DNA from 3 places in the Paenibacillus sp. JGP012 genome. Region 3 is predicted to be linked to each of the others. Evidence: riboswitches for the same ligand, from Rfam matches in the RefSeq annotation. Region 3 holds a riboswitch; each other region holds the start of a gene.
What was found. A riboswitch is a leader RNA that binds a small molecule or an ion and turns the genes downstream of it on or off. The one in region 3 is predicted to bind thiamine pyrophosphate.
Positions count from the first base shown of each region.

Region 1: another riboswitch for thiamine pyrophosphate. It lies ahead of thiM (hydroxyethylthiazole kinase); the one in region 3 lies ahead of HNR77_RS12715 (thiamine phosphate synthase).
Region 2: another riboswitch for thiamine pyrophosphate. It lies ahead of thiC (phosphomethylpyrimidine synthase ThiC); the one in region 3 lies ahead of HNR77_RS12715 (thiamine phosphate synthase).

Region 1 covers NZ_JACHKG010000018.1:122,305-125,516, forward strand. The annotation lists gene HNR77_RS20240 (pectate lyase) at 1-158, opposite strand, end outside; gene HNR77_RS20245 (radical SAM/SPASM domain-containing protein) at 522-1,403, opposite strand; TPP riboswitch at 1,614-1,715, shown strand; gene thiM (hydroxyethylthiazole kinase) at 1,936-2,754, shown strand; gene thiD (bifunctional hydroxymethylpyrimidine kinase/phosphomethylpyrimidine kinase) at 2,751-3,212, shown strand, end outside.
Region 2 covers NZ_JACHKG010000026.1:20,582-23,793, forward strand. The annotation lists gene thiC (phosphomethylpyrimidine synthase ThiC) at 1-1,774, opposite strand, end outside; TPP riboswitch at 2,226-2,339, opposite strand; gene HNR77_RS23330 (IclR family transcriptional regulator) at 2,565-3,212, opposite strand, start outside.
Region 3 covers NZ_JACHKG010000008.1:133,584-136,795, reverse strand. The annotation lists gene thiO (glycine oxidase ThiO) at 1-830, opposite strand, end outside; gene HNR77_RS12715 (thiamine phosphate synthase) at 858-1,586, opposite strand; TPP riboswitch at 1,815-1,924, opposite strand; gene HNR77_RS12710 (ABC-F family ATP-binding cassette domain-containing protein) at 1,970-3,212, opposite strand, start outside.

The DNA.
Region 1 (3,212 bases), on a different contig from region 3:
GGATTGGCTACAAACGTTTTTCCCTGCCCATCATAAGTCGTGCCCTTCGGTACCACGATGGTTGAATTGACGACGGTCGGTGCAGCCGCTACAGGCATTACACCAAATACAGAAGCAACGAGACCGGCAGACAACAAGAGCGTCAACATTTTTTTCATCATCAACATCCTCCCTTGATTTGAGTGATTTGTTGAACAAGCCGCTGGCTTGTCTACAGGAACCTTTTTGAGGTACACGGCACACCCCTTGTTCGGAACCTGATTCAATCCTACAAAAAAAGGAAGATTACAGGAATAATCCCTGGATTAGATTTACCAATTTCAGCAGTAATACAGATATGGTCTCAGCTTTTTCCAATTCGCATTTAATTGGCATGTACCGATATTAACTAGCAGTATGCTGTTTTTACCCCTTTTTTCATGAGCGCAAAATAACAGAAAAGACCGTATTGGCTGATTACAGGCAATACGGTCTCATCTCTCAAATCGGTGAAAATCCGGAGGCCATGAGGTCATTCAGCCTCAAGCTCCCGCGCCAAACCGCTGACGATATCCACACTTGCGGCACAGTTCCTCTACAGCCTCCCATTTCGAAAAGCCGTATACCAGATTGTTAGCCCGCTCCCCATCAACGATCTCGGAGAAAGACTGCTCATGAATATTGCCAAGGTTAATGACACCTTCACCATCCAGGCAGCACGGAACGACCGTTCCATCCACCAGCACCGCAGCCTGACTGCGCAGCGCATGGCAGAAGCCTTTCCCGTCATCTTCCGGTGCATCCAGACTTGGCCATTGGAATTCGTGGTCCTGATTCAGATATACATTCGGTGCAATTTTGACACCGCTGCCCGGAACGACCTTTTCCTCAATACGGAAGTCCAGATTGAATTCACGCTCCAGTACTTCAAGTGTTTCCCGATTTCGATTCATCTGGGCATTCGTAAAGTTATCCTGTGTGAGATTCCACAGCCGGAACGAAATAATGACATTATGCTTCACAGCCTCACGAGCGAAAGTCAAAATATTGCGCAAATAACCATCACGATCCGTTGATCCCTCATGTCCGTCAAAGCTGTGCAGGGAGAAATTCATCTGTCTCAATGCAGGTTTGCCCAGCAGTTTATGCTGTGTCTTTGGCAGGAGTGTACCATTGGTTGTAATGTTAACCTTGAATCCCTTCGCATGAGCGGAATCCAGAAGCAGGTCGATTTTGGGATGCAGCAGAGGCTCCCCTTTGACATGCAGGTAAATATGTTTGGTGTGCGGTTTGATCTGATCCAATATATGATTAAACACTTCAGGGTCGATAAAGCCTTTGGCTCTTTTCGTTTGTGGACAAAAGCTGCATGCCAGATTACAGATGCTTGTGATCTCGATATATACTTTCTTGAACGTTTTCAACTCAGGGTCCCCATTCTGCCGGGAGGAAAGTAGAACAGTTCCTGCCCTCATTCGTTATGCGGCCATATGGGCCAATCCCCATTATATCGGGTTAACGAGCGAAGGTAAATCGGTAAACCGCAGCGTTGCCAAAACAAGCGTCAAGTCTCATGCCCTCTTTACATTCTGGACGCATGTGATATATGCTTGGATCATAACTGCATATTTTGCACATCACACTGGGGGAGCCTTACGGCTGAGACGAATATATCATTCGGACCCTTTGAACCTGATCTGGATCATACCAGCGGAGGGAAGTGGAGCGGCTCTTGTGGATAAAGGATTCTCCATTGATTTGGCAGAGTCCATGCTGGTAAAACCTCTATAGCTTCGCTCGTTTCCTCTGGAAATGAGTGGGGCTTTTTTTGTTTTCTCATCGCATGGGCATGGACGAGAATTCGTTAAAGGCCGTATTGCAGGTTCTTCGATGTAATGGTCTGTATGTAAATACCAGCTTGTCTCACCATGCAATTCATTTTAGATCAAGGAGGTAATGACGTTGTCTTATCTTGAGCGTGTGCGTGCACTTAATCCTTTGGTACACAATATTACGAATCTGGTGGTAGCCCCTTTCACTGCCAATGGTCTGCTTGCCCTTGGAGCCTCTCCGTTCATGGCCTATGCTCACGAAGAAGTTGCTGACGTTGCGCGTATCGCTGGCGCAGTTGTGCTCAATATCGGTACGTTAGATGAAAAGGTGGTTCAAGCCATTCGGCTGGCAGGACAGTCCGCTAATGCGCATCATGTACCCGTTGTGCTTGATCCATTCGGTGCCGGGGCAACTGCATATCGCACGGAGACGGTGCAGCAGCTTGTTCGTGACCTTCGGCTGACTGTATTGCGCGGGAACGTTGCCGAGGTTGCTCATGTCATTGGCGTACCCTGGAGTATTAAAGGTGTGGATGCCGGGGAAGGTGAAGAAGACCGCATCAGCATCGCGGAACGGGCTGCACAGCAGCTTGCATGTATTGTTGTTATTACGGGTCAGTACGATATCGTTACGGACGGGTATCAGACGTTTCTCATCAGCAACGGACATGTACTGCTTACGAAGGTCACCGGCGCGGGATGCCTTCTCAGCTCGGTCGTTGGTGCTTTTGCAGCAGTCGCCCGGCCGGGAGATGATTTACTGAACAGCATTGTCGAGGCTGTTGCTTATTACGGTGTTGCAGCCGAACAAGCTGCCGCCCTTACAGCTCAGCAGGGTCCAGGCAGCTTCCAGCTGGAGTTGTTAAACCAGCTTGCGAAGGTGACACCCGAGCTCGTATCAGAACATTCACTGATCCGTCAGATTCGCGGAGGTGCAAGATGAATATAGCCCAGGCTTTGACAATAGCAGGTGCCGATAATGGCGGTGGTGCAGGTATCCAGGCAGATCTCAAAACCTTTCAGGAGCTTGGAGTATACGGAATGACGGTGATCACAGCCATTGCGGCACAGAACACAACAGGTGTCCAAGGTGTATTCCCCATCAGTTACGCCGGCATTGCCCAGCAGCTTGATTCGACGGGAGCAGACTTTGAACCACATGCAGTCAAAACCGGCATGCTGTATAGTGCGGAGATTATTCGTCTCGTTGCAAGCAAATGGCGGCAATACGGCTGGTCCAATCTGGTCATTGATCCGGTAATGGTAGCCAAAGGCGGAGCACCGCTGCTCCAGCAGGAGGCCGTACAAGCTCTCATTGAGGAGCTTTTGCCTCATGCCTTGATTACCACGCCCAATATTCCCGAAGCGGAGCTGCTTACAGGCATGAGCATTAGCAGTCTG
Region 2 (3,212 bases), on a different contig from region 3:
CAGCCTGCTCTTCGCTCAAGCCACGGTCTGCGGCAAAGGCACGGATGTCCTGCGTGATGCGCATGCTGCAGAACTTCGGCCCGCACATGGAGCAGAAATGTGCCTCCTTCGCCCCTTCTGCGGGCAGCGTCTCGTCGTGATAGGACAGTGCCCGTTCCGGGTCGAGTGACAGGTTAAACTGATCCCGCCAGCGGAACTCGAATCGTGCCTTCGACAGCGCATCATCCCGGCGCTGGGCACGCGGGTGGCCTTTGGCCAAGTCAGCAGCATGTGCGGCTATTTTATAAGCGATAACCCCTTCACGCACATCGTCCTTGTTGGGAAGCCCGAGGTGCTCCTTAGGTGTAACGTAGCAGAGCATGGATGTACCGAACCAGCCAATCATTGCCGCTCCGATGGCAGATGTAATGTGATCGTAGCCGGGCGCAATGTCGGTGGTCAGCGGGCCGAGGGTATAGAACGGTGCTTCCTGACAGATTTCCATCTGCAAATCGACGTTTTCCTTGATCTTGTGCATCGGCACATGCCCCGGCCCTTCAATCATCACCTGCACATCATGCTTCCATGCAATCTGCGTTAATTCACCGAGTGTCGCCAGCTCCGCCATCTGTGCCTCGTCATTGGCATCGTAGATGCTGCCTGGACGCAATCCATCCCCCAGAGAGAAGGCCACGTCATACCTTTTCATAATCTCGCAGATTTCCTCAAAATGGGTGTACAAAAAGTTCTCCTGATGATGTGCCAGACACCACGCCGCCATAATCGACCCGCCCCGTGACACGATGCCTGTCATCCGCTTCGCAGTCATCGGAATATAACGCAGTAGCACGCCAGCATGAATCGTAAAATAATCCACGCCCTGCTCCGCCTGCTCGATCAGTGTATCCCGGTACAGCTCCCATGTTAGAGCCTCAGCCTCTCCGTTCACCTTCTCCAGCGCCTGATAGAGCGGCACCGTACCAATCGGCACGGGAGAATTGCGGATAATCCATTCCCGGGTTGTATGAATGTCTTTGCCTGTGGAGAGGTCCATCACCGTATCCGAGCCCCAGCGTACTGCCCAGGTCATCTTCTCTACCTCCTCCTCGATGGAGGAAGATACAGCCGAGTTGCCGATATTGGCATTGATTTTAACGTGAAAATGACGACCAATCAGCATCGGCTCACTCTCCGGGTGATTGATGTTGGAGGGCAGAATTGCTCGCCCGCTTGCCAGCTCCTGCCGCACAAATTCAGGCTCTACGCCTTCACGAATCGCGGCATATTCCATCTCTGGCGTAATGATGCCCTGCCGCGCATAATGCATCTGTGTAACGCAGCGGCCAGCCTGAGCGCGCAGCGGCTGCCCCCGGTATCCGGGGTACTCCTCCGCCCCGGCTCTTCGTCCGCCAGGCTTCAAGCCGTTATCCTCGGGTTTCACCGCCCGGCCTTCATATGCTTCTACATCACCGCGCTCCATAATCCAGTGATTCCGGAGCGCTGGCAGCCCCTTCCGAATATCCATCTGGAATTCGGGATCGGTCATCGGGCCGCTCGTATCGTAGACACGCAGCGGCTCATTATGCTCCACCCCTTGGGGAGTATTCGTGTCATGAAGGGCAATTTCACGCTCCGGTACAGCAATGTCCGGCCGTGAGCCCTGAATGTATACTTTGCGGCTGCCAGGGAAGGGCTGAACCCCTTCCACCGCTGTGGTTTTCTTTTCCACGGGATGACCATCGCGCCCCAATTCCTCTGTTCCGATCTGCTCCCTCGTCTCATTACCTGTATTCATGTCCCCTGTCTCCTCCTCTGTGATTTTTGCTCCGTGTCGTTTGCACACGAATGTGTCAGCTTTGCATGGCTCACCCACCTGTCCAGAACATCCAGAGCACAGAAGCACAGCAGGAATGACCCTGCGCACACAGCCGCATTGATCCAGGAGACACCTTATTATGTACAGGCAGCGTCGAATTCGGGTTTGGCTTCACGATGAATTCAGGTGATTTCACCGCTTTTGTTGTTCGTTGCTTGCCGTATCGTCTAACCCCTGACCTGCACAATCTGCGATCAGATCAGGGTTATCAACGAAGGCAAACGCTCAACTTACGAAGCTCCACTTGCTGCTGTATATAAAAAAGCCGGTTCCGAGGGAACCGACTCATGTCCATCACCATACACGTAAACATAGGCATCTCGCTGCAAAAACAGCATCTGCGCCAGGTTAACGTCTATAGTGTTTGTGGTCAAAAGGCCGATTACTTCCCTACGCTGGTATGATCCAGATCAGGTGCAAAGGGTCCGGAATCTCGTGCGATCCCGTCTCAGTCCGGACAATTCGGACTCCCCCAGTAACGTAAACATATTGCGGCATACACGCCGCTGTTCAACTTAAACGATGATGCTCAAGCTAGCCCCGCTGGGCCGTCCATTACAGAGTAGCTTAATCTGGTTAGAAATACAACCTTTATATTCCAGAGAATTTGTTTGTTCCGATGGAACAGGAGCAAAAGCCCGTTAGCACAAACTCTATTGGAACAAAATATTGGAGCCAATTTCACTCCAACAAAAGTACGCCAACGAATTTACGACAGCATAAGTCCCATCTGCGCTGCCGCTTCCTTCAGCACGGGTGCATACTCATGCAGTGTCTCCTGTGAGAGCCGGCTGACCGGGCCAGACACAGAAAGCGCTGCCGCAATGCTGCCCCTGCGATCCATAATCGGTACGGACACCGCAGCCGCTCCAGGCTCACGCTCTTCGTAGCTCGTAGCATACCCGCTCTCCCGGATGTCTTCCATCTGCGAAAGATACACGGCCGGGTCGATAAATACGGGCCATTCCGGGCCGTTCATCAGCTCTTCGCGGTCCTCTTCCGTGGCAAATGCCATCAGCACTTTACTGGAAGCTCCTACGGAAAGCGGCAATCTGGCCCCTACAGGCGCAACCCGGCGAATGGCCTGATCACTCTGTACCGCCTGAATCCGAATCCGCTCGCTGCCGTCTCGAAGGTAGAGACTCACCGTTTCACCCAAACGATCCCGAAGCCTCTCCATCGCAGGCAGCAGCAGAATCGCAGGATCATCACTGCGTGACATATGGGCAGACAGCTCCCAGATGCGAATGCCCAGTCGATATTTCTCCGTGGCCGTATCACGAATGACAAAGCCCTTATCCTCCAGCGTAGCCATCAAGCGATGCACTGTGCTTTTGTGCAAACCGATCTGGCTGGC
Region 3 (3,212 bases):
ACTACCTCTCCTTTGACCGGAGTTGAAGGCAAGTTGATACCAGCCTGCTGCAGCAGCGTTTCACCATCCAAGCCAGCAGCTATAATTACGTGTTTACAAGTGACATTTCCCTTCGGGGTAGCAATTCCTTGTACACCAAGTTGATTCACTATTAATTGAATATCCTTGACGCCTTCCCATATCCGGGCGCCCATCCTGTGTGCTGACCTCACATAAGCTCTGGTCAACGACACGGGCAGAATTTCACTCTCCAATGATCGGTAATAAGCACCATACGTATCCCGATTAAGCCAGCCAGCTTCTCGCTGCACCGTATTTCTATCCCACCAAAGCTGTTCCGTCAGTGGAAAAGCCCTTCGATTTTCCTTATAACGACTTAGTTCACTGTATGATCTGAACGGTGTGATGAATCCGCTCTGCCTCAACCCAAGTTCCATGCCCGATAGAGTAGATAATTGATCCTTTTGACTGTGCAGCAATGCTCTGCTTTCAAGAGCAGCCTGAGCAATAACAGGATGAGTAAATTCCTCACTATCCGCAGCAAGCATTCCCGCTGCTGCACAGGAGCTTCCGCTGGCAATCTCGTTTTGCTCGATCAGAAGCACATCGTGTCCTCTTCGTGTCAATTCAAAGGCAACAGCGCAACCTATAACGCCTCCGCCAACAATAATGGTTTCTGCATGAAGCTTGCCTGATGATACATATTGCGGGATACTGGCAGTTTCATATGAAGTATCGGATTCAGAAGTTTCATCCGATCCATAGCATGCATTCCATCTGGATTGATCATCAGAACCTTGATCCGGTGAGACGGTTCCTCGCTTTTGCATGTGTTCATCTCCTTGATTTCGAAACATTCATATTACTCTTTCTGCAGCCTGTTTTATAAGACGGATCGCATGAGCCGGGTCCTCATGCTGAAATACACTCGAGATCACAGCAGCGCCACGGGCTCCCGCTAACCGCACCGCCTGAATGTTGGATGCCTGGATACCACCAATTGCAATGACAGGAATGTCAACGCCTGAGCATACTTCAGCCAGCGCCTCCAACCCCCTGGGCGTTAGATCAGGCTTGCTGCGGCTTGTATACACATGCCCGAAGAACAGGTAATCTGCACCGTAATCCGCTGCCACACGTGCCTCATGTATGGAGTGCACCGATACTCCCAAGCGCATCCGTTCCCCCTTATTCACAGCATTCATGCTCTCTTCCGCCTTCGTCAGCATCTTCTGGCTCCAGTGCGCCCCTCGGCAAAATTCGCTGGGCACAAACGGATTGGCCCCGTTGATGACAATACGTGAGGATGGAACTCCTGACTCTGTCATGTGCCTGGCCCAGATGAAATGCTGCTGCAGCGAGAGCTGTTTTTCCCGGATATGAATGTAATCCACCCAAGGCCATATCTGCTTGACAACATTCAGTACAGTGGTTCGCTCACCTTTATTGGTAGACACAATATGCATTTCAAAGGAAGAGTCATCTTGGCAACATGTCGGGCTGCATGTGTCTATTTGTTTTGGAGAGCGATCGATCAGCCGTTTATTCTTTTCATTTCTTTCTGCCGCAAGCCCTGTTGTGTTCACGTTGTCCTCCCTCTCATCCGTTCAGCATTAAGTACGGAAATGACATAACACAAAAAAGCCACTCCCGTAGGAGTGGCTGCGTATAAACAAAGGTTCAGGTTAAATAACGAGCGTGCAGCTAATACCTGTTAAACAGTTAAGTCCATAACCGTTCGGCGGTAACTCATGCCTGCATCACTGTATAGTAAGGTTCCTGTTCGTTCATAAAAGGATCACTTACTGTCATTATGCTGAAACGCGCCACTTCCCTACGCTGGTATGATCCAGATCAGGTGCAAAGGGTCCGGAATCGCATTCTTCCATCTCAGCCGCATCGTGCGGCCCCCCTAGTGTTCATATGAAGTTGAAGTTGTAGCCTATATTACCACAGTCGGATTTTTTTGTCATCGTGCTTTTTCAGACCATTCTTCCACATTCCACGTTTTGGTGACCCAGCCTTCGTAAAAATCTGGTTCGTGGGATACAAGCAAAACGGTTCCTTTGTATTCCTTCAATGCACGCTGAAGCTCGGCCTTCGCAGTAACATCCAGATGGTTCGTCGGCTCATCAAACAGCACCCAGTTGCTTTCACGCATCAGCAGCTTGCATAAACGGACTTTAGCCTGCTCCCCACCGCTCAGCATGTTCAAAGGACGTGTAATATGTTCATTTTTGAGACCGCACCGGGCCAGATGTCCCCGTACTTCATTTTGAGTCAGATGAGAAAACTCATTCCATACATCGTCAATCGGCGTGATATTTGCAGCACGTACTTCCTGCTCGAAGTATGCCGTCTCCAGGTAATCGCCGAGAAAGGTTTTACCGCTAATGGGCGGGATTTTACCCAGAATTGTCTTGAGCAGTGTTGATTTACCCACACCGTTACAGCCCACAATAGCAATCTTCTCTCCGCGTTCGATGGTCATCGTCATCTTTGGCAGGAGCGGATACGTATAACCAATTTCAAAATCAACACCTTCAAACACGGTTTTGCTGCTTGCACGGGCATCCTTGAATTTAAAAGTTGGTTTTGCCGCTTCGTCCGGACGATCAATCCGCTCAATTTTGCCAAGCTGCTTTTCCCGGCTTTTTGCGCGTCCCGAGGTGGATGCACGAGCTTTATTCCGCTGAATAAAGTCCTCCTGCTTTTTAATATATTCCTGCTGCTTTTCATAGGCGTCAATATGCTGCGCCTTCTGCATATCCGCCATCTCCAGAAACTTCTCATAATTGGCAGCATAGCGTGTGAGTTTGGCAAATTCCAGATGGTAAATCACATTCACAACTTCATTCATAAATTCTGTATCATGTGAGATCAACAGAAAGGCGTGCGGATAGTCTTTCAAATAACGCGTCAGCCATTCAATGTGCTCTACATCAAGATAGTTTGTCGGCTCATCCAGCAATAAGGCAGTTGGCTTCTCCAGCAGCAGTTTTGCAAGCAACACCTTAGTGCGCTGTCCACCGCTCAGGGCAGCAACGTCCCGATCAAGACCAATCGCATTTAACCCCAAACCGTTTGCCATCTCTTCCACTTTGACATCAATCAGATAAAAATCGCCCTGCTCCAGCTGCTCCTGAATTTCACCCATTTCCTCCAGCAGCTGCGCAAGTCTGTCCGGATCTGCATCGGCCATCTGATCGGTG